DNA from 3 places in the Enterococcus sp. AZ163 genome. Region 1 is predicted to be linked to each of the others. Evidence: a T-box and tRNA genes for the amino acid it is inferred to sense, from the RefSeq annotation. Region 1 holds a T-box; the other regions hold tRNA genes.

Region 1 (8,216 bases):
TTTTTATCTGAGGAGTTGCCAAAGATCGTACATGAGCTGTTTCCTCAGATCACTTATAAACGGGAAAAGACTTATGCTGCTGGTTTATCTATGGGTGGCTATGGTGCATTAAAGTTAGGTCTGCGTAAACCAGAAATGTTCGCAGCAGTGGCTTCTTTATCTGGAGCATTGATTTTGAATAACGTTGATGCTCTATTAACAACCCGCAAAGCTGCTTACTGGGAAGGAATTTTTGGTCCGTTAGATCAAATCAAGGGTTCAGCTAATGATCCAATGACTATGGTTGAAGAGTTGGCAGCAAGCAAAGATGAAGCACCTCACTTCTTTTTAGCTTGTGGTACAGAGGATTTCTTATATCCTGCTAGTCAGTTTATGGCGGCAAAGTTAGCGGAAAAGGATTGGGCTGTTACCTTTGAAGATGGTCCAGGAGAACATAATTGGATATTTTGGGATCATTGGATTCAACGAGTATTAGAATGGATGCTAAAAGGCAACTAGGAATTTCCTAGCTGCTTTTTTTTTTCTACACAAACCAAAATAGGGGGATTATTTTTTTGATTGATGAATTGATAGGTAAGAACGCTATAGTTTTCTTGCGGCAAGTTTGTGCAATAATCGAGTACGGCATTCTTTTCCTGATTCCCTCCATCATGGCCGTAGTAAATGACTAAAATCATTCGACCACCAGAAGATAGACGTTTCAAAATGGCTTTCATCGCTTGCTTAGTTGTATCAGGTAAAGTGATAATTTTCTTGTCACTGCTAGGTAAATAACCGAGATTGAAAATGGCTGCTTGAATTGGCTGACTTTCAGCGATTGTGGTTTCAATGGTTTCGTGTCCAGCTAAGAAAAGCGAAGAACGGGTAATCAATGCACCTAACTTTTCTTCGGTTTTAGTTAAGGCTTGCTCTTGAATATCAAAAGCATAAACCTGTCCATCGTTTCCTACTAATTCAGCCAAAAAAAGTGTATCATTGCCGTTTCCCATGGTGGCATCAATGACGTGATCACCAGGTTTAATAATTTCTTTGAGTAGGGTATGACTATAGCGTAAGGCTGTTTGCAGCATGGCTATTCTCCTGTCTAGCATTGAACTTTCCTTGATAAGAATTTCGCCAAAGCATTTCTTGATCGATAGCATTTAGAACTTCCCATTTTTTGAGACTCCACATAGGTCCCACTAAGGAATCCCAGGGTGCATCCCCTGTTAAGCGATGGATGATAATCTCCTCAGGTATCATTTCCAACTGATCACAGATAACAGAAACGTAATCTTCTCGAGTCATCAGTTGCAGCTTGCCTTCAGCATAATCGCGCAACATACGAGTGTTACGCATCAGATGCAACAGGTGAAGTTTAATTCCTTGAATATCGGAATCTAAAATGGTCCGCTTTACATTTTCTCGCATCATTTCCAGCGACTCTCCCGGCAATCCATTAATTAAGTGAGTGCATACATTGATGTTATGCTTGCGTAATCGAGCAACTGCATCGGTATAAGTAGAATAATCATGGGCACGATTGATTGCATTGCTAGTTTCCTCAAAAGTTGTTTGCAGGCCCAGTTCGACCCATAAATACATTCGTTGGTTCAACTCAGCTAAATATTCCACTACCTCGTTTGGCAAACAATCAGGACGGGTCCCTACTGAAAGACCCACGACACCAGGTAAATTAACGACCTGCTCAAAACGTTCGCGAATGACTTCGACAGGGGCATGTGTATTAGTAAAATTTTGAAAATAGACAATGTATTGATTGACGCTTGGCCATTTCAAATGCATCATATCAATTTCTTTTTGAAACTGTAGTGGCAAAGGGTCACTGGGAGCAACAATCATGTCACCAGATCCAGAGACACTGCAAAAGGTGCAACCACCATGAGCAGCAGTACCATCACGGTTTGGGCAATCAAATCCGCCATCTACTGGAACCTTAAAAATTTTTCCACCGAATTCTTGACGCAGGGCATAATTCCAAGAGTGATAACGTTTGGTGGGATCATCCGTATAGGTAAACACAATTATTTCCTCCCAATGGTTTTTAAATCGTAAACTAATTTTTGTTGGCGGTAATAAGGATAGGTGAACAGCAGCCAGCTAATTCCTAGTAAAAAACCACCTAATACGTCGGTTGGGAAATGAACACCCAAATAAATCCGACTTACTCCGATACCAAGGATCAATAAACCCAATAAAATTTGCAGAGCATACTGCCAAAATTTATTTTTGATAAATAGTCCTGTTGTAAAAATTAGTGTTCCGTACAAAATCATACTAGTTACTGAATGACCACTTGGAAAGCTGTAGCTATGTTCAGTGACCATATGAGGTAGAATGGTCGGGCGTGCACGTTGAAAGAATAACTTTAACAGCTGATTAACGACACCACTGATAATTACTAAGTTAGCACCTAACCAAATTGCTGTGATCCTTTCTTGGCTAAACCAGAATAATCCTAAAAATACAGCGGCCAAGATAACAATAGTCAAAGGGTTGGCAAATTTTGTTACCCATAGAAAAAATGTATCCATGGCAGGTGCCAGACTGTGAACACCTTGGATAATAGTCTTATCAAAGCCCTTCAAGGTTGTTGGATAAAAACGCACAATGTAGCAAAGTGCAGCAAACAGCAGCAACGTGAAGCTGCCAGCTAAATGATAATAAGGTTTATTTTTCATGATAATTCCTTTCTATACTAAACGCCATTTATTATACCATGAGCCTAAAGAGGCTTTAGCGATTTTTCTGATTCTTAAAAAGGAATTAAATTGAATTTATCAAGGGAATCTGCTAAGATGAAACTACTTGAATACTGATGCGTTGACAAGGAGTAGTAGAAGTTTTGGCATTTCAGAGAGTACGCGGTTGCTGTGAGTGTACATGCAAGGCCTTTGAACTTACCTTTGAGCATGATCAATAGGATCCGGTAAAGTGACCGTTATCTCTTTGAGGTTTGGCGTAAGCCAGATAAACATAGGTGGTACCACGTTTTCAACGTCCTATAGAAGATTGGCTTCTATAGGACTTTTTTTAATACAAATTAGGAGGAAGAGCAGTGAGTTACAATCATAAAGAGATTGAAAAGAAATGGCAGAAATACTGGGCTAAGCACAATGTCTTTAATACCCATGATGATCCAGAGAGTCCCAATTTCTATGCATTAGACATGTTTCCCTATCCATCAGGACAAGGCTTGCATGTAGGCCATCCTGAAGGCTATACGGCAACGGATATTATTTCACGCATGAAACGAGCACAAGGCTTTAATGTGCTTCATCCAATGGGGTGGGATGCCTTTGGTTTGCCAGCAGAACAATATGCATTAGATACCGGCAATGATCCGGCTGAATTTACTAAGAAAAATATTGAAACTTTCAAGCGTCAGATTAACTCATTAGGCTTTAGTTATGACTGGAACCGCGAACTTAATACGACTGATCCAGAATATTATAAATGGACACAATGGATTTTTGAGCAAATGTATGAAAAGGGCTTGGCTTATGAGGCGGAAGTTCCCGTGAACTGGGTACCTGAATTGGGAACAGTTATTTCTAATGAAGAAGTAATTGATGGTAAAAGTGAACGTGGCGGATACGATGTTGTTCGTAAGCCAATGCGTCAATGGATGCTTAAGATCACGGCTTATGCTGATCGTCTATTAGATGATTTAGAATTGGTTGACTGGCCAGAAAACATTAAAGAAATGCAGCGCAATTGGATTGGACGCTCAATTGGCGCCAATGTGACCTTTAAAGTTGCGAATTCAGAAGAAGAATTCACCGTTTTCACAACTCGTCCTGATACTTTATTTGGAGCTACTTATGCAGTGTTAGCACCAGAGTTGGATTTAGTTGGAAAAATTACAACACCTGAGCATCAAGAAGCAGTAGAAGCTTATAAAGTCGAAGCAGCGAAAAAATCGGAGCTGAATCGAACGGATTTGGCTAAAGAAAAAACAGGTGTCTTTACCGGAGCTTATGCTATCAATCCAGTTAATGGCAAGGAAATTCCGATTTGGATTGCAGACTATGTATTAGCTTCTTATGGTACTGGTGCGATCATGGCGGTTCCTGCTCATGATGAACGTGACTATGAATTTGCTAGAACATTTGGCTTAGAGATTGTTCCTGTTTTAGCAGGTGGTGACATTGAACAAGAAGCCTACACTGGCGATGGGGAACATATCAATTCTGATTTCCTTAATGGGTTGGATAAACAGGAAGCAATTGACAAAATGGTTGCTTGGCTGGAAGAACATAACTGCGGTAAAAAAGAGGTCAGCTATCGTTTGCGGGATTGGTTGTTCTCCCGTCAGCGCTACTGGGGTGAACCAATTCCTGTAATTCATTGGGAGGATGGCACTACAGGATTAGTTCCTGATTATGAGCTGCCATTGATCCTGCCTAAAACGGAGAATATTCAACCAAGCGGAACTGGTGAATCGCCGCTGGCTAATATCGAGGAATGGGTCAATGTTGTTGATCCTGAGACAGGAATGAAGGGTCGCCGAGAAACCAATACGATGCCGCAATGGGCGGGCAGCTCTTGGTATTTCTTGCGTTTTATTGACCCTCATAACAAAGAAACCTTAGCGGATTTTGAAAAGCTGGAACGTTGGATGCCAGTTGATCTTTATATTGGCGGGGCTGAGCACGCAGTATTGCATTTGTTATATGCTCGTTTCTGGCACAAATTCTTGTACGATATCGGTGTGGTTCCAACAGAAGAACCATTCCAAAAACTGTACAATCAAGGAATGATTTTGGGACAAAGTTTCCGTGATGAACGTGGGGCATTAGTTCCGACCAATCTGGTTGAAAAAGGTGACGGTGGCTGGTTCAACGTGGAAACTGGTGAAGAGCTGGAAGAAGCTCCAGCGAAAATGAGTAAATCATTGAAAAACGTCGTCAACCCAGATGATGTCATTCAAAAATATGGTGCCGATACGTTGCGTACCTATGAAATGTTCATGGGACCATTAGATGCGGCCATTCCATGGAGCGAAAATGGATTAGAAGGCAGCCGCAAATTCTTGGATCGAGTATGGCGCTTGATTGTTGACGATCAAGGGAAGATGCGAGATCACATTACTAAGATTAATGACGGAAAATTGACGAAAGTCTACAATCAAACCGTTAAAAAAGTGACGGAAGATATCGAGAATCTGCATTTCAATACGGCTATTTCTCAATTGATGGTCTTTGTTAACGAAGCTTATAAAGTAGATGCCTTAACCTACGAATACGTAGAAGGTTTTGTTCAGTTGTTGGCACCAATTGCACCGCACATTAGTGAAGAACTATGGCAAATTCTAGGACATGAAGAAGGAATTTCTTATGTTCCTTGGCCAATTCATGATGAAGAAGCTTTGGTGGAAAATGAAATTGAAGTAATCCTTCAGGTGAACGGTAAAGTCCGCAGTAAGCTGACCGTAGCGGTTGATCTGGAGAAAGAAGAACTAGAAAAACTAGCTATGGCTGACGAAAACATTTTGCGCAATATTGAAGGCAAATCTGTTCGTAAAGTGATCGTGGTACCAAATAAATTAGTCAACATTGTGGCTAATTAAACAAAAAAATGAAGCTGTCTCAATGCGAGACAGCTTCATTTTTTATTTAGGATGATACATCGTTACATAGGCATCCACAGCCTTTAGAGCTGCGGCCACATCATCAGCCGAGACTTTCATCGGCATAGTGTGAATTGTTTCCTCTTCAATTGTGGCCTGTTCGCCAATCTTAATCAAATCCTCGTAAGGAGCATCAGCCAAATACATGTCCTCCAAGGTTGTTGGCAAATCGAGTGTCTGATATAAATCAATATATTTATCTAATTCTTCCTGTGGGGCATTTTCTAGCATCAATTGAGTCAAGGTTCCATAAGCCACTTTTTCGCCATGAGACAACTCGTGAATTTTGCCATCTAAAACAGTAAAGCCGTTATGGATGGCATGGGCTGCGGCTAAACCAGCACTTTCAAAACCTAATCCGCTTAATAATGTATTGGCTTCTACAATTTGTTCAAAGGCATCAGTAACAACGTTGGCCCGGTTTGCTTCCATCGCTTTGAACGCATTTTCAAAAATGATTTCCTCGCATTTTTCAGCAATTGCCATCGCTGCTGCAGTTTGAGCACCGCCAGCCATCGTTTCACTATGGCTTTGGGCAACTGCACGAGCCTCGACTAAGGTAGCTAAAGCATCCGCAATACCAGCTGCCAATAATTCGGCTGGAGCATTAGCGACAACTTCGGTATCAATCAAAACTAAATCCGGATTTTTTTCATAAAAACGATAGCCTTCAAATTTCCCTTCATCAGAATAAATGACTGAAAGTGATGAGGTAGGCGCATCGGTTGAAGCAACGGTTGGCAGTACTGCGATTGGCAAATTGAAATTATCAGCCACTGCCTTGCCAGTATCAATAGCCTTCCCACCGCCTAATGCGACGATGACAGCAATATCTTCTTCTTCAGCTTTTTTTCCAATTCGTTCAATTTCGTCTTCTGAAGCTTCACCGCCAAAAATTTCTTTGATTGGTTTCATGTCTTCGTTTTTCATTGTTTCAAATAACTCTTCACCAACAATTTCCCAGACATCTTTATCAGTAATAATTAATACATTCGATCCCAAGGCTTTGATGTACTTCATACCATTTTTCAGCATCCCTTTGCCTTGGACATAGCGGGACGGACTTGCAAAAATTTTTTCCATCGTTCTTCCCTCCATTTAAATGAATACATTTAGTTTGTCATAGAAATTAACAGACATCCAAAAAAATGCTTTCACCCCAATTTGAAATCCGCCATTGAAATTTTCTAGAAAATATAAGTTGTGCTTGAATTAAATGTTAGAGTTGACTTATCTGCGAAATTAGGCTAACCTAAAACTATAGAAAATGAGAATTATTATCAATTCATTCGAGGTGGGTAAAAATGATTATCTGTGAAAATATTAACGTCAGCTACAACAATCAAGGAACAGCTCTGGAGGATATTAATCTTTCGCTGGAGGGACCAACCATTACTGGGGTTATCGGACCCAATGGTGCTGGGAAGTCAACGTTACTGAAGGCCATTTTAAATATAGTTCCTCATAGTGGGAATGCCGTGATAGATGGAGAAGCTGCAACGAAACGACTAAGTTCTATCGCTTATGTGGAACAAAAAAGCGCGCTTGATTTTACTTTTCCTATTACAGTTAAGGAGTGCGTTTCTTTAGGAACTTTTCCAGCAGTAGGTTTATTTAAGCGACTTGGTGCTAAACAGTGGCAAGATGTTCAAGCAGCTTTAACAGAGGTAGGTATGGAAAAATATGCGGATCGCCAAATCAGCGAGTTGTCAGGGGGACAATTTCAACGGGTGCTAGTTGCACGTTGCTTAGTTCAACAGGCGGATTATATTTTTCTTGATGAGCCCTTTGTAGGGATTGACTCCGTCAGCGAAGGCATTATCATGCAAACATTGCAACAGCTAAAGAAACAAGGCAAAACAATTCTGATTGTCCACCATGATTTGGGTAAAGTTGAAACTTACTTTGATCAGGTCATTTTGCTGAATAAGGAATTGATTGCAGTGGGAAAAACAAAGGAAACGTTTCGTAAAGCCAATTTGATTCGAGCATATGGCGATACGATTTTTATCGGAGAGGAAGTTCGCCATGCTAGCTAATTTTATTGAAGGATTGCAGGAGTTTCATTTTCTGCAAAATGCCTTAATCACCGCTTTAGTTATTGGCGTTGTTTCCGGGGTGGTAGGCTGCTTTATTATCTTACGAGGGATGTCTTTAATGGGGGATGCTATTTCTCATGCGGTTCTGCCGGGAGTGGCGATTTCCTACATATTAGGAATTAATTTCTTTATAGGGGCCATTACTTTTGGAATTTTAGCTTCAGTTATCATCACTTTCATCAAAAGCAATAGTGTAGTGAAGGGAGATACAGCAATTGGGATTACCTTCAGTTCATTTTTAGCATTAGGAGTAATCTTAATCGGAGTTGCCAACAGTTCGACAGACTTATTCCATATCCTATTTGGGAATATTTTAGCGGTACAAGACATTGATAAATGGATCACGATTGGTGTAGCAGTCATTGTGTTGACCGTAATTATTTTATTCTTTAAGGAGCTGCTAATTACTTCCTTTGACCCACTAATGGCCAAAGCATTAGGAATGAAGGTAAATTTTTACCATTATTTACTGATGATCCTGCTGA
Region 2 (8,216 bases), 240 kb from region 1:
TGGAAGTTTGCCTGGTGGGATTTTGCGGCCTGTTGTTGCATAGACCAACATTTTTTCTGCTCCTTGAGGATATAGAGAAGGAATTTCCATTATATCAATGGCTGGATCAAGATCTGCCAATTCATTCAACCGATCTCTTAAAATTTGTAATCCTTTTGGTTTGTTACTCTCAATCCCCACTACCCCGTGGGAAATATTCAACTGCTTCATGACTACCTGCATCCCTGCAATGATCCGTTCCGGATACTCTAAACTTTCTCGATAATCAGAAGTAATAAAGGGCTCGCATTCCGCGCCGTTAATAACCAGTATATCGATCGGTGTCTCTTCCTTAATCGCAAGCTTTACATGCAAAGGAAAACCAGCCCCGCCGATTCCTACCAAACCGCTATCTCTTGCAGCATTCAATAGGTCATCTTTAGAATCGATTTGAATAGGTGCTGGTTCTTGTGCTCGCGTATACAACTCATCATTTTCGATGTGGATGGCGTCACAGGTTTGACCATTTGCTAATAAAACCGGCTTGATTCCTTTTACCTTTCCAGAAACAGAGGCATGAATTGGAGCAGACACGTACGCTTTTGAGTCACCAATTACTTGGCCGACAGTAACAATCTCCCGCGACTTAACAGTAGGCTCGCACGGACCGCCAATATGCTGCTGCAAGGGAATGATAACTATTTTGGGCTGTTCTATTATAACGCTTTCATTTTCTGCTGTATTTTTATTATGAGGAACCTTCACACCTCCTTTAAATTTTGCCATTGCTTTCACTAATGTTTTCATACACAATCCTCCCTGTAATAAGAAGAGTCTCTATAGCTCCTGTCCAGCTCGTGAAACTAGTCGTCACTATCGCTGACAGATTAATAACTCTGCTTGTGAAATCATTATCAATAAACTGACTAAAAAGTTCTTTACCACGATTCTTATTTGTTATTATTATACCCTTATATAAAGTCTTTTCACAATCGATTCCAGTGAGAATCGTTCTTAGTAATGCTAAAAAAAACGATAGCCTATTCATTTTTTTCAACAAAAAAGAACAACTATCTTATTAAAATACTTAATAAAGAAATTAGTCAGCTTCCCCTGTGTCAGTGTAAACTTTCAACAATTCCCCTTGTTTACCACTTTTGCAACAAACTAAAAAAAACGATGTACTCAACTAGAAAGTTAAGTACACCGCCTTAAATTTTTCTCAAAAATTATTTGTTTTAAACCTTTTTTAAAGCATATTTTCCAATCAGTATTTGTAAAATGAAAAAAAACTCTAGTAAAACGAAAAACAGAACAAAGCTATGCAGGAAAAATTCCTCTGGCAATACGTTGATGATGGGATCGGTTGCTGGATTAAATATCCAAGCATCATTGTTAAAGAAGATTCCATGGAAGGCCACAAAGAATCGATCAAACCCCATTGCCATCACAACAGCCACAATTAAGGGGATCCCCACCGCAATTTTAAAAGGCTGAACCAACGTCCACAAGCGTTTCTGCTTAATCAAGTGCCGCAAATAGAGAAAGCTGGGAATCAAGGTAAACACAAGTACGCCATAATTTAACAGAAACAAACGCTTAACTTCATAGAAATGCAGCGCACCACTCGCTGAGACCGGAAAGTCTGGTAAAGCCAATTCCGTGATCCAGGGTGTATTCAAATAACGCATTAAATGATCGAAATTCGTTAGTAATTCCTTTTCGGATACCGTTGTATAATTCAACAGATCTAACTGCTGGATATCCCACTGATAGAGCCAGCGGGCATTAATAGTCAACGTAATCGCCAAGGTCAACAGGGTTAACGACCAAAAAACTAATCCCACTCTTTCCCACCGCTGCCAGCTATGCATCAAAATTCCACTCATCTAAAGATTCAACAACATAAGTTGGCGGAACGGGTAGATTGGGAACGTCTTTCTTTTGGGTAAATCCCGAAAGAACCAGTAAGGAATCAATCCCGTTGTCAATTCCAGCTCGAATATCTGTCAAGTAATTATCTCCTACCATGACCACATCCGATTTTGCCAAACCTAAAAGTTCAACAGCTTTATCCATGATAATCACTTCAGGTTTTCCAATGTAGATTGCTTTTTGTTGAGTAGCAGTTTCTAAAAAAGCAATGACAGAGCCTGCACCAGGAAGCAGTCCCCGTTCAGTCGGGATGTTTTTATCGGAATTCGTCCCAATAAACAGTGCACCCTTTTGAATTGCTAATGTGGCCACGACAAATTTTTCATAAGTTACTTCATTATCTAACCCAACCACCACATAATCTGGTGCAGTTTCATCCCATTCAAAGCCAGCAGCTAAAATAGGATCTCGCAAGCCTAATTCGCCAATAATGTAAACTTTGTTTCCTCTATTGGCCTCCTTCATGAAATCAATGGTTGCCAACGTCGCAGTATAGACCGTTTCTGCTGTAACGTGAATATCAAATTCATTCGCTAAGCGAGCCGCAACTGTTTCAGGTTCCTTGGTCGTATTATTAGTTAAAAAGCGAAATGGGATTCCACGCTGCTGAAGTTGTTCAACAAAACGCCGGCCAGCAGGAATCGGTTCTTTTCCACGATAAATCGTACCATCTAAATCAATCAAATAACCTTTGTATTTCATAGTTTTATTGCTCTTCTCTTTGGCGAATGACAAAACGTCCATCGTTTTCTTTTGTTTTCATCGCCGCTTCTTTTTTTGGTTTACGGTTCTTGATTACTGGTTTTTTCTTAGTATTTTCTTTGACAGGAGTCTTCTTTTCTTCAATGTGGGCTTGGTTCGTGCTGCGGCGTTTTTTCCGTTTTTTACGATTGTTGTTTTGTCGCTTGACGCCCATTCGTTCAATGACGAAATATGCACAGCCAAAGTTGCAATATTCGTATAAGTAATCTTCTAATGTATCAATACGTTGTTCAGCATTGCTTTTTCGATCATCTACTCGGAAAAATCCTTTTAAACGTAGTTGATCGTAACCCCAATCGCCGACAATATAATCATAACGAGAGAGCACCTCGCTAAAGCGTTCACCTAATCGTTCTGCATCAAAGCCTTCGCGATAGTCTACCGCTATCCGGTATTGGCGTTCACCGATTAATAGGTTTGTCTCATCTACTCTTACGACAAGCTCACCTTTTTTCTTCTCTTCAGCGGGGGCTTCGACGATTTCTTCCAACGCTTCTGCCACTTCATCGGTCACAGTTTTATTTTCTTTAGTTGTCATCGTTTCACCACCTGTTTGCTATTATACCTTGTTTTCATTGGATTGGGTAGTGAGCTTTTAGATAGTCCCCCAATACGCTGCGAATAAATTCAGGGAATAAAAACTCAGCAGTCCCAGCTATTTCAATTGTCGGAAAGAACGGCAGGAACATATAGTGATCCACCGTTGCAATCGTGTAATTTGCCGTTGGATCGATTGGCTCACCTAGCCAGCAGACCTGGTGGTTAACCGCATCGAAGGATATACCTTCATACACCAAATGTCCAAAGACCTTCCCGCGGAAACCCATACCGATGACTGGGAAGTTAATTAGAAAATGACGGTTCTTTTCCATTTCCAAAATTAAGCGGACCAGTTCATTCCCAGTCAGAGTCACTCGAATCAGATGCATCGGATGTGGCAACGTAGTATGAAGCTGATCTTGATTCACAAATCCGGCAGGAATGTCGCTTAAAAAGAGACCCGAATTCAAAATAGCGACGTCAGTCTCAGCCTTTTCTTTTACTGCATGTAAGGTATACTCAATCATCGGGTGTTTCCCATGAATATCCACACTAATGGAAAATGGCAGATCGGCTACCATCTTCTCAGAAAGCAATTGATGGCCTTCCGTTAAATACCCGGTAATTTCTGCTTTATCCTCTGGCAGCTCCAACATTTTATCAGTCGCATAAGTGTGAGCAGAGGTTCGCACGATCTGATGTTCATCATCCAGATAGATGTGCACCTCTCCAACATAATAACCATACTTACCTGCTGCAGCCACCTGAACATTGCCAATCTTTTCGCCCTGTTCGAATAAATGATGCGTATGGGATCCTAAGATCACATCAATCTCAGGATGTGCCCGAGCAATGGAACGATCCGCACTTATGCCCAAATGACTCATCAATACCAGTACATCCACCTGCGATCGCAGCTGTGCAATCAAATCCGGCATCATATCCTCCACCTGGCGAATATCCCATCCATTCGGATTGTAAGTTAATGGAAAGGGAGCGGTAAAGGCAATCAGCCCTACCTTTGTCCCATTTTCCGTCGTGATGATTTTATAGACCTTTGACCACTCTGGGGCTTGCAGCGTAGGTTTATCGAACAAATTATCTAGAATCACATCAAAATTGGCATCATCGTACAAATGATTCAAGTCGTCTTTGGAATTCCCAACTCCTTCATTATTACCGATTGTTGCCGCATCATAGCCGATTTGATTCATTAATTCAACATTGGCTTGTCCATTGGTAGCTTCCGTCAAGGGGTGCCAGCGATCAACAAAATCACCAAGGTCAACTGTAATAACCGCCTGATTGTTATGCTGATCCTCTTGTTGACGCGCTTGCAAAAAACGTCGAATCTTAGGCCAATTTTCTAGGTGAGAATGTAAATCGTTCGTATGTAAAAGAATAATTTTTTCCATAATTTCGCTTCTCTCTTACCGCTTTTTATTGGTTCTATAGTACCATAATCGTACGATAATTATTGAACAGGAGGCACTTATTCCATGAAATTTGATACTTCTTTAGGCACTCTATGGTTAGATGCTAACGAACACGCGTTAACTACTGTTTCCTACACTAAGATTTCTGAATCAAAGACGGCAAATCCAGTCATACTTGAACAAGCAAAAGAAGAAATTCTGCAGTTTCTTGATGGCCAACTAACCGCCTTCACTGTACCTTATGAATTTATTTACGGTACTTCCTTTCAACAAGAAGTTTGGCATGCCCTTGCCCAAATTCCTTATGGCAAAACATGTTGCTATCAGGATATCGCGGAACAAATCCAACGACCGAAAGCGGTTCGTGCAATCGGCCAAGCCAATCGAAAAAATCCCTTACCGATTATTATTCCCTGCCATCGAGTCATCGGAAAGGGTGGCCAACTCACTGGCTACTCCGGATCAAGTGCAGAAGGCCTAGCTATTAAGCAGCAGCTGTTAACAGTTGAGCAGAATGAATAAAAAAACGAATTACATTAGGACAGCTTTTCATCCATAGGTAGGATGAAGCGAGCTGGTACTAATTGTAATTCGTTTTTTCTATCAAGATACTGTGTAAAATAAAGTCTTTTTATTCAATGCGGCCGAGAAGACTCGAACTTCCACGGTATTTCTACCACTAGCGCCTGAAGCTAGCGCGTCTGCCAATTCCGCCACGACCGCATGAATCTAGAGTAAATCAAAGACAGACATTTTGCAATGATTTTTATCCTAAAACTAGTCAAAATCTGAAATATTTAGTCGTTAATATATTCATCCTGTGAAAATTCAGTGTCTTCATATTCGCCATCATCCTTGCCATAATATCGATTATACCGCTGTTTGAATTTGCGAAATAAGAATACGCCGAAAGCTTTGATAATTGCATATGTCGGCACTCCAAAAACTAAACCGAATAGACCAAACAGATTCCCCATCACCAATAAAACCAATACTATTGTCACTGGATGAACCCTTAGCTGTTCGCCTAATACCTTAGGCTCAATTACATTACCGTTGAGCACCTGTTCAATAATCCAGACAACAATTAATGCCAACAACAATTGAAAAGATTCCAGCAACGCAATCACCGCACAGGGAATAAATGCAATGAAAGGTCCTATATATGGGATAAAAGAAGTGATGGTCACTAATAATGACAAGGGTAACGCGTAAGGCATGCCAATAATTAGAAAACCAATAAAGACGATTAAACCGTTCGCTAAAGCTACAATAAACTGCCCTTTCAAATAGTTGCCTACCTGAATATCAAGAATTCCCCCCAGTTCATTGGCATCTTCTCGGAATTTTGGCGGCATCAGCTTGAGAAAGTAATGCTTAAACTTCTTTGCATCCTTTAATAGGAAGAAGGCAATAATTGGTGCTGTCAGCAAGATGATAAAAAAGCCGCTGACGGTTGAAAAAAGATCACCAACAAATTGTTGAATGTCACCTAGAGAATCAGATAAAATATTAATAACCTGTCCCACTACATCTTCTAACGAGCCAAAAAATTCTTGCGCTGGTTCTTCAAACATCGTTCCAGCAACAAAATTCTGAACCGTATTATTGAAGTTATCAACATGCTGTGGAAAATCGTTTACCAAGCTAAGCGTTTGACTATAGATTCTAGGAACTGCCCAGATTCCGAAGGCGACAAGTAGTAGAACCAGAGTTAAGCCAATACCAATAATCGTATAAATTCGCTTAACACCTTTCACCTCAAAGTAGTTAACAATTGGGTCCAGTAAATAGTACAAGATCAATGCCAATAACACGGGAGCAAACAACGTTCCTAGAATAATTCCTACTGGCTCAAAAATGAAGCGCACCAAGTAGAAAATGAAGATTAAGGCCCCTAACAGTACACCAGCTATTAAAGTAAAAATTAAGTTGCGGCCACCGATAAATTGGATCCAGCGGGTCGCTTTTGTCGAAGGTCGTTCCATTTTTTATCAAATCCTTTTTCTTTCATTGTAACGAAACAATTACCATCCCACAAAAAAAAGGCCTATAACCGGCCTTAACTATTGTTAGATGCTCGTTCATCCTCTTTCACTCGATCAATTGCAATCACTAAAGAGATGATTAGATGTTCATACGATTCATCTAAAATAGTCACCTCATAAGTATCTCCCCAAGAAATCCAGCGTTTATTAATGTCCGCAATTCGACGCCCATTTTTCTCCACAATGAAATCCATATCCCACCAGTTTCCTTCCACCGACATTCCTTCTGCCTCAATAGAATACTGCGCCTTGAGAAATGTTAGGTGTTTAGAGATTTCAATCATGTCTTGACCATCAATTTCTACAAAGAATTTTGGTAACAAACTAATAGTTTTTTTAGTAATTTTACTGATTTCTCTCCCCTGTTCATCTTCAATTCGGAAAGTCTTCGGAATTCTCAAGAAACTTCCTTCTACGTAATAGCGAGGATTTTGCTGATCATCCATAATGGTGAATTTTTCACTGATGCTAAAAACCTTTTGCTTAATATACAGCTTCTTCATTTGTTGCCTCCTGTCTTAGACTTATCGCTCATGTCCCCAGTATTGATGACCGGCTGTGTCCCTTTATCGGTAATAATTGAAACCAGCAGATTATTGATTAATTGGACTTTGCGATCATCTGTAAAATGGATATCCTGCCCATCCTCAATTTGCTCAAGAGCCATCTGAGTCATCGTTACCGCTCCTTCAACGATCGTTTGGCGAGCTGAAAGAATGGCCCGGGCTTGCTGACGCTGCAGCATTGCATTCGCAATTTCAGTTGCATAGGCTAAGTGATTTAAGCGTGTTTCAATCACTTCTACGCCGGCAATCGCCAAACGTTCCTGTAATTCCTTGGCTAATTCCTCAGAAACCTTGGTGGTGTTGCCTCGTAAAGTCAAATCGTCATCATTAAAGGTATCGTAAGGGTATTGAGAGGCAATGTGGCGAATCGCCGTTTCGCTTTGAATCTCAACAAAATCTAAGTAATAATCGACATCAAACAATGCTTTGGCCGTATCAACAACCTTATAAACAACCACTGCGGAAATTTCAATAGGATTTCCATCTGAATCATTTACTTTCAATAGAGAACTGTTAAAGTTGCGCACCTTCATAGAGACTTTAATTTTCTGCGTCAAAGGAGTGGTTACAAACAGACCGTTGCCTTTGATCGTTCCTACATATTTTCCAAAAAACAGTACGGCTTTGGCTTGATTTGGACTGACAATAGTTAGGGAGCTAATGAATAAGAAGGAGATTATCCATAAAGCTATTGCTAAAATAATTAAACCGATTTGATTCCGGCTGCTTCCCAAATAGATAAACCAAACTCCAGCGATCATAATCAAAATTAAAACAAACAACGCTGCATACCCGTTAACGTGAAAGGCTTTTTTTTCTCTCACCTGCAACACCTCCAACTAATTTCTTTCAGTGTACTCCTAACCTTAACCAGATTCAATGAAATAACTGTTCTCAAACTTATTGAAAAAAGAATAGAAAGCTTCCCGAACTTTCTCTTTAATTTCTTA
Region 3 (8,216 bases), 2.8 Mb from region 1:
CAGTTGATTTTCCAGCACCGCTGGGTCCTAGAATCACTGCTATTTCTCCTTTTTCAATGGTGAAGGTAATTTTGTCGTTTGCATGAATCACCGTCTCTCCCATTTTGTAACGCTTCGTTTCATTAATTACTTCAATATAACCCATGTTGTGTCGTCCTCCTCCTTATTAGTCTACCATAAGGAAACCAAAAAGACCTCGCAAACCCGGTTTGGATTTACAAGGTCCCTACAAAATCGATCCGTTCAGATCGAGCTTTTGCATTTAATTATGGTAACGTTCAACACCATCTAAATAAGTCGCTTCTAATTCCATATTTGGTTGCAGCACAATGAAATCGGCCGCTCTGCCTTTAGCAATCATACCGCAATGGTCATCAATTTTACAGCTGACAGCTGGTACATAAGTTGCCATCATAATTGCTTCTTCTGGAGTAGCAATATTCCAGTCAACTACATTTTTGATTGCTTCCTTCAGCTTCAAAATACTTCCAGCTAAATTACCGGATTCTAAGCGAGCCGTTCCTTCTTTTACAACAACTGGAAATTCGCCTAGATTATAGTTGCCATCTGGCATACCGCCGGCCATCATACAGTCGGTGATCAATGCCACATGATCATGTCCCGCTTTTTCCATTAAAATTTCAGCGGCTTGCGGGTGTACATGGTGTCCATCACATATCAGCTCAGAGAAAACATGCTGCAATGATAGCAATGCGCCAACCATTCCTGGTTCACGATGATTCAAACCGCGCATGCCATTGTATGCATGAACAAAAACACTTGCTCCAGCCTCAACCGCTGCTTGGGCTTCTTCCAAAGTGGCATTTGAATGTCCCAAAGAAACCACTACACCTTCATCCGTCACCGTTTTGACAAACTCTTCGACACCTTTACGTTCAGGTGCCAAGGCGATTTTTTTAATTAAACCACCAGAAGCTTCTTGCCATTCGTTGAAGGTATCTACATCCGGATCGCCGAAATAGCTTGGGTTTTGAGCCCCTTTATGTTCTTCTGTGAAGAAAGGTCCTTCAAAGTAAATCCCTTGAATTTTTGCACCTGGTACTTCTTGGTAGGTTTTTCCGATCGTTTCTGCAACATCCTTCAAACGTTCCTTGGTAGAAGTTAACGTTGTCGGCAAGAAACTGGTTACACCACAGGAAAGAAGTCCTTCAGACATGACTTTCAAGCCTTCTGCATCATTATCCATTACATCATGGTTTTTAAAGCCGTGTATATGAGTATCCACAAGTCCTGGTGCAATCCACTTGCCTGACTGGTCAATTACGTTTGCCTCTGCATCAGGTAGTTCCTTCGTATAATCACCAAAAATTCCATCTGTAATTTCTAAATAGCCTGCTTCTTTTACGCCGGATTTCAAAAAGAATTTGTCCGCATAAATAAATGTTTTCATCCTTAAGCGCTCCTTCTTGCTTGATAGTTTAAAAGTACTACTGATCAGGGATTCTGTCAAGAATGGTGTAGACCATTTTAAAAGAAATCTCTTAATTTGGTGGTAGCATTTAACCACTCTCGATACCGTTGTGAATCCTTGTCCTCGCCGATCATTTTTAGAATCGTCATTTTCAAGGTTAACAGCTCGTTTAATTTGTAGCAGCTGGCCTGCTGCTGATTCCAACGCAAGCCCAAATCAATAATTTTGTCAGCCTGCTGGTACTCATTACGCCCTAGTAGAAATAACGCATAATCCAAAAATAATTCACTCAATTCAATCTTTTCTGTATAGTCACACATCGTGGTTTCAAAGAGTTCAATACTTTTGTTATACAGTCGATCAGCTTCCTCATTTTTTTCCAGCCGATCGTTCATTTTAGCCGCGAAGGCCATCAATAATATTTTACTATCGAAATACCCTTGATACTTCTTCGAAACCGAAATATCCAAGCCCTTTCGAGCATTATCTAAGGCCTGCTTAGGATTATTATCTAAATAAAAAGCGCAAACAGCTTTAAAGTAATAAAACTGCTGCAGATCCTTATCCAAAACAATCCGACGTTTTTCCTCTAAATAATTTAGGATAGCCCGAATTTCAGCAAATCGCTGATGGCGCATTAAGAAATACATTTTTTGAAAATACTTCCTCAGCAGCAGTTCTTTCGGTAAAAAATCCACCATTAATTGATCAATCGTAATACCCAAGCGTTGGCAAAGCTGTTGCATCACCAGGATATTAGGAATTTCTTCATTGTTCTCGATTCGACTCAAGACACTTTGCGAACAAATATCGCGTGATAAATCCTTTTGTGTCATTCCATGTTGTTTACGGAAGTCTTTTAAGACTTGTCCAATGGATTCCATGTACAATTTCCTCCAAAATATGCATATTCACATTTTCTATCCTATTGTAGCCTATGGAGGAAACTAGAGCAACCAATTGCTAGTACTAAAATAACTTATCCAAGCCTTTCGTGAATGTAAAAAGATACTTTCTCAAAATTAAGATTGTGTCTTTTTACAGTTCTTTATTTAATCGACTCATACAATTTATCGAAATATTTTTCCGAATAATTTAAAAAATTATAGCAATAGAATTACAATGGCTAATCTATACTAAAAATTGGCCCTTTCTGCTTAATAAGATTACTAATTAGCGCTTTTTGTAATTGTCTAAAACTGTTCCAATCCATTTATTTAATACTATGTAAATATATTGGATATTCGTTTTTTTGATTTTACTATTGATTTTATTGAAACGATTATATATGATATTCATGAAAACGAATTCCACTATTCTTTTACAAATCTGAATATGGCAAATAGAATCGAAAAAGTGTGACCAATCGTTTTACAAATGAAAGCGTATAAAAAAGGGAGATGTAGGTATGACAACAACTGAACTTCATAAACGAACAATCTTTGGAACTCGCAACAGGAATAATTTAGAATTAAAATTTGCTGATTTTTATACTCAAACCAAGAATGTTTCTCATCTTATTCAAGCGGCTGTAGCAGTTATGCTGCGTAACGCTTTTTATACGGGAGATTTTTCCTACTTGGCAAAGGACTTAATGCGTAAAGTGTTTTTGAACGGTGAAGTAGATGCTTCTGTACGCCACTTGTGCATTTATTTTGAAGACTATTTCTCGAGTAAGGAGTGGCAAATAGTCATCAATCACTTATACAAGAATGAAGCCGAATATAACCAACTGACCGCGGAAGCTCGATTGCATATTGAACCTCTACGTCCAGCTTTAACCTCTGGTGTACAAATTGGTGAACGAAAACTAAATTTGAAAACTTCTTTTTTGGATGAAAATGGAAAAATGCATAACTGGAATCTTAGTAATGTTGTATCTCCTCTTTCTGCTAAAGAACGAATGGCTATTTTGAATATCTTTGGTGAGTTAACGATCTTTCAAAAGGATGGCTTGCGTCAATTTACTAAAGTCGTTTGGATGGATTTTGCTATCGATGAACGGTACCGCGACTTTGATATTCGTAATGAAGAAGACCCTTTACACGAACCAAAGCAAGTGATTCAAGAACAGCAAAAAAAAGATACAAAAGCAAAACTTTCGACTAAAAACACTGCGTCTAATAGTAAAGCCTCAGAAATTACGAAAGTATCCAAGTCAAATACATTTTCTCCAGCTAAAGAGACGGATAAGAAAAATGAAGCAACCAAATCTAAAAAGAAGCCTGTTAAACCCCCAATGGATCGAATGAGCAGCTGGAAAAATTTTAATCCTTTTGACGGTAAATCAAAAGAAGACAGGAACCTCGAACTAGAAAAAGCCCTTCGAAATAAAACCGGTGGTAAAAAGAAGCGAAAGCGGAATAAACGGAAATAGCTGGGTCCTTCTAAATGAGCAAAAATAACGATTAGCAAGCTTTTATTTTACGAACAAAAAATCCCTCGCAAGCACACTTAACTAAAAATGTACTCAAAAGCGAGAGAGCTTTTAAAATTAGTAACCTACAGCTGAACTTGGATGGATTTTTCTGGCAAATTGAAAGAGTTTCATTACAGAATATACATTGCTTCAATGTCACTGTCATGAAGAGATGCCTGAATTATAGTTATAATTAATAGCTTTTATTTGTCAATTTGCTGCAGGGCTTTCTCTGGAACCTGATCCTTAGGAACCTCTTCATAGTTCTCAATATGGGCACCTTTATTGGTTAGCTTCAAATAATGGTCTACTTTCAACTCGCTCAGCCCATTGAAAGCAACAGGTCTCGTCTTGCCATCTGCATTCGCTGCAGTTTGTTGATATGCAGCCGTTCCATATTCGTTAACACTTTGAGGCTTTTCTGTTTTCACATAAAGCTCGCCCGTACTCACTAGGGGATTAAGCTGATCCATGACACCCGCAATTTCACTTGATGAATTTCGCGTAAAAAAGGTACTGCCATATAAAATAATTCCTCCCATCAGGATTACTGCGACCATTTTTCTTAGGATACTCATTAAACATCTTCCTTTCTTCTATGGAACTAAGCATAACGAAAGAAAGAGTTTAACTGTTCAGTCTCAGGTTGTATTTCCAGCTAACAGTTTTGTCACTTGGAGGATAAGTAAAAAGTCCTAGCCAATTACGGCTAGAACTTGATCACCTATCCGAATTTAAATTACTTATTAGCATAATATTTAAATTCTACAAGGTCGGTTGTTGCTTCTAATGCCAATACTCGATAGGCGTCATTGTAAAAACGCTCTTCTTTCGTATTTCCGTATAAACGAGTCAGTACTCGACATTCGTTCAATAAAGTATTGTTATGAATATACATTCTTTTGTTTCCATTTAGCAAGTAGGCATCATAGACTGTTGAACCTACTTTTTGCTGTTTCCAATAAATAAGCAAATTTTTATCCTCCTCTATACTAATTTGACCGTCATCCTTAAGTCCTTCACGAATAATTTTTAGCGGATCTAACCATGTTCCGTCATTAGAAAATGCACTTGATTGAGCCTGTAACCAGTCTTTCTTTGTAATCCCAAGGTGCAAATGACTGGTATTCCTTGTTCCAATTACTTGACCGAGTGTTATCAAATCGCCTATTTTTACATGTACATTTGCAGTGCTAGTACCGAATTCTTGATAAACCACATAATATCCATCATCACTCTTAGTAGCAATCACTGTTCCGAGTGCTTCGTATCCAGACGGTGCCCAGCCAGCAAAAACTACTTTTCCCGCATGTGCTGCACAGATTTCATTTCCTGGATGGTCAATCGAACCGAAATCAAGTCCATTGTGGAATCCATTGGGTCTAAATTCCCCACCTGGATTTTTGCCAAATAGTTGACCGCCTAAGAAGTTGCCTTCTCCCACTTTAGGAAACGGCCAGCCCCAGTTTATTGCCATACTTTCCCTCCATTCTATTTTTACCATGCGTCCATGGTGAACATATGTCCTTGTAAATAGCATACTATTATCTCTTGAGCCAGAAAGCTCAAACTTATCTTTCTAACTATTTTTTCTAAAAATTTTGATTGGTCATTAAACAACTCAGTTCCTAAATTTCCATAAAAAATGAGCGTACAAAAAAGCCAACCAACATCCTCACAATGTTGATTGGCTCTGACTTTACTTATCTTTATGCGGAAAATGGGATTTGAACCCACACGAGCCTTACGCTCACAAGACCCTCAATCTTGCATGTCTGCCATTCCATCACTTCCGCGAAATCTTTTTTATCATAGCGATAATCGTAAAAAAAGTCAATTTTTAAACGGTTGTCGTATCATAGACATAAACGATATTGCCATTTAAACCCGCAATACCGCGAAAATATTTTTTATCTTCTTGGTTGATCCAAGCTTCACGAAACATAAAAAATTCGTCTTTGGAAACTTCAATCGTTTCGATTTCACCTTTGCGTAACTGTTCAATTTTTTCATCAAATGGATTGTTCAATTTACTCACCTCAAAAGAATAGGAAGATACAAGGTATCCTCCTTATTCATGGAAATATTTACTGTTTTCTAAAATTCGCGTATCGTCTGTCATAATTCCTTGCAGCGATCGATCTAATCGAGACGAGTGTCGATGTTTCGCATCTTTTGTCTGAATAGATGGCTGATGTGAAGCTGTTTCCCCAGTGTCAAATAGCAGATAAGACTGCTTTGAACTGCGCATGCTGGTATAAAGCTCCTGCAATGGAATCGCATCCTCCGGTTCATCAGGAATTAGCGATTCTGGAACGTGTTTGGGTTTGAAAGGCGTGGCATTTCGTGTCTCCTCGCGAAAACTGACCTTCTTGTTACTTTCGGTAACAGGTTTAGAATCCGCAAACAGCGAACGTGGCGCACGCTTTTGTTCACGAGCCCGTGTTTCATACGTTGGCAGATTAATCCGGTGCCGATCCAATTCTTCCCGCGGCTTTTCATCCACTTGTACTCTGCGAGAACGAGTGGTGTGACGATTTGCCCGTTCCAATACTTCTTTCGCATCTAATTTATAATCAGTAATAAAATCGTCGTTACCATCAAACAATACCCGCTGACTGCCTTGATTCAATTTTACACCTTTATCATCGTCATAGGCTGGAAAGCGTGCGCGTCTTCCGCCAAATGGTTGATTTTCCATAAAAACCATCCTCGTTTTCTGATTTCTTATTAGTTTAGCACAAATGACGAAAAAAAGCTTAGCAATTGATAAAAGTCTTTACAGAAACCTTTATTCGACTAAAGATTTAGCAGCGAAATACTCCTGATGAGGAGCCAGTTCGATTCCCTCACTCAACTCCTGCAAAATTGTATACTCGCCACGATACTGACGAGGACTCGCTAAGTCTTCCATTTGAATCTTACGGGAGTGATCAGAAACATTCACTAAATAAACGGTATATTCTTCAGCATTATAGCGGATTATGCCAAAAATATCATTCTCCAACGAATAGACTGGGAAAAATTCACCATATTTCATTGAGCCATACTTTTTCCGGCGCTGAATCCAATTTTTACAGGAAGTATAAATACGTTGGTTAACATTCTGCCAAGGAAAGAACTTGCGATTTTCTGGATCCTTCCCGCCAGTTAAACCAGCTTCATCACCATAATAAACACATGGAATTCCTGGCATCATAAATAATAGTCCCCAGGCATGACTCAATTTATCAATGGAGCCCTCTAGCATCGTCAAGATTCGTTCGGTATCATGAGTGCCAATATTGTTCAATTGATTATAATAGAAGTCTTCCGGATAATTTTCTTGATAACGAATCATTTCCTGGCAAACTTTTTCAAAAGAACGGGTTTGATTCAAAACATCCATAATCTGCTGTCGCAGCGGATAGTTCATGACTCCTTGCAAATGATCGCCAAAAACATATCTTCTTCTTTGATCATAAGCGATTTTATTGGAGGCATCCTCCCAAACTTCGCCAATTAATATTTTATCTTGATACCCCAATAAATTTTTGCGAATTCCACCAATAAATTCATCCGTTAATTCATCAGCAACATCTAACCGCCAGCCATCAACACCTATTGTGGTCCACTTAGCTAGGACACTTTCGACATCACCATAAATAAATTCCTGAAAGCTTTTATTATTTTTATCAACTTCTGGAAGGTCAGCAACACCCCACCATGCTTCGTAATCATTAGGGTACTGCTTAAATTTGAACCATGGATAATAAGGACTGTCCGGATTACGAGTAGCACCTTCCTTTTCGCCATAAAGTCCAGCTTGGTTAAAGTAACGACTGTTCCTACCGACATGCGAAAATACGCCATCTAAAATTACTGAAATTCCAGCCTGATGTAAAGCCTGCAGCATTTCTACAAAATCTTTTTCTGTTCCCAGCACTGGATCAATCGCAAAATAATCATTGGTATCATAGCGATGATTGCTGCTGGCTTCAAAAATAGGATTCAGATACAAAGCTGTAATGCCTAATTCCTGAAAATACGAAATCTTTTGAGTAATTCCCTTTAAATTTCCGCCGAAGAAATCCCAGCGAACCACTTCCTGATCTTTATTGCGGATATACATGGGTTCGTCATCTTCAGTTGCATAGATAAACGAATTTTTTTTAGGTGAACTGATTTCGCCATTGGGATTTCCATTCGCAAATCGATCAGGAAAGATTTGATAAAAAACCGCTTCACGATACCAGCTGGGCGCAATTTCTGCCTTCTCAAAGCAAGTCATCTGATAAGAACCTACCTCGGATTCTTGATGTTCAATTTTCCCTTCGCCCCCTTGTCCATCAAAACCGTAGAACAAGGTGCGTTTACTGCCATCCG

The links. The T-box of region 1 lies ahead of leuS (leucine--tRNA ligase). A T-box ahead of a tRNA ligase gene usually reads a tRNA of that ligase, here a tRNA-Leu.
Region 2: it has a tRNA-Leu gene. The T-box ahead of leuS (leucine--tRNA ligase) is inferred to sense a tRNA for this amino acid. The anticodon was not compared.
Region 3: it has a tRNA-Leu gene. The T-box ahead of leuS (leucine--tRNA ligase) is inferred to sense a tRNA for this amino acid. The anticodon was not compared.

The regions. Positions count from the first base shown of each region.
Region 1 is NZ_JBIPAO010000001.1:258,979-267,194, reverse strand. Features, by position in the region: gene IGI46_RS01325 (alpha/beta hydrolase) at 1-498, shown strand, start outside; gene IGI46_RS01320 (class I SAM-dependent methyltransferase) at 495-1,070, opposite strand; gene IGI46_RS01315 (TIGR01212 family radical SAM protein) at 1,045-2,025, opposite strand; gene IGI46_RS01310 (phosphatase PAP2 family protein) at 2,025-2,681, opposite strand; T-box leader at 2,815-3,008, shown strand; gene leuS (leucine--tRNA ligase) at 3,059-5,572, shown strand; gene IGI46_RS01300 (glycerol dehydrogenase) at 5,615-6,715, opposite strand; gene IGI46_RS01295 (metal ABC transporter ATP-binding protein) at 6,937-7,671, shown strand; gene IGI46_RS01290 (metal ABC transporter permease subunit) at 7,661-8,216, shown strand, end outside.
Region 2 is NZ_JBIPAO010000001.1:16,076-24,291, forward strand. Features, by position in the region: gene rsxC (electron transport complex subunit RsxC) at 1-786, opposite strand, end outside; gene IGI46_RS00085 (TIGR01906 family membrane protein) at 1,218-1,868, opposite strand; gene IGI46_RS00090 (TIGR01457 family HAD-type hydrolase) at 1,846-2,616, opposite strand; gene IGI46_RS00095 (YutD family protein) at 2,621-3,214, opposite strand; gene IGI46_RS00100 (bifunctional metallophosphatase/5'-nucleotidase) at 3,249-4,631, opposite strand; gene IGI46_RS00105 (methylated-DNA--[protein]-cysteine S-methyltransferase) at 4,716-5,174, shown strand; tRNA gene IGI46_RS00110 (tRNA-Leu) at 5,292-5,375, opposite strand; gene IGI46_RS00115 (AI-2E family transporter) at 5,450-6,640, opposite strand; gene IGI46_RS00120 (LURP-one-related/scramblase family protein) at 6,715-7,203, opposite strand; gene IGI46_RS00125 (SPFH domain-containing protein) at 7,200-8,090, opposite strand.
Region 3 is NZ_JBIPAO010000001.1:3,065,269-3,073,484, forward strand. Features, by position in the region: gene IGI46_RS14725 (ABC transporter ATP-binding protein) at 1-145, opposite strand, end outside; gene nagA (N-acetylglucosamine-6-phosphate deacetylase) at 263-1,411, opposite strand; gene IGI46_RS14735 (helix-turn-helix domain-containing protein) at 1,489-2,316, opposite strand; gene IGI46_RS14740 (hypothetical protein) at 2,841-3,809, shown strand; gene IGI46_RS14745 (YxeA family protein) at 4,055-4,429, opposite strand; gene IGI46_RS14750 (M23 family metallopeptidase) at 4,591-5,328, opposite strand; tRNA gene IGI46_RS14755 (tRNA-Leu) at 5,564-5,647, opposite strand; gene IGI46_RS14760 (hypothetical protein) at 5,692-5,880, opposite strand; gene IGI46_RS14765 (hypothetical protein) at 5,923-6,552, opposite strand; gene IGI46_RS14770 (glycoside hydrolase family 13 protein) at 6,643-8,216, opposite strand, start outside.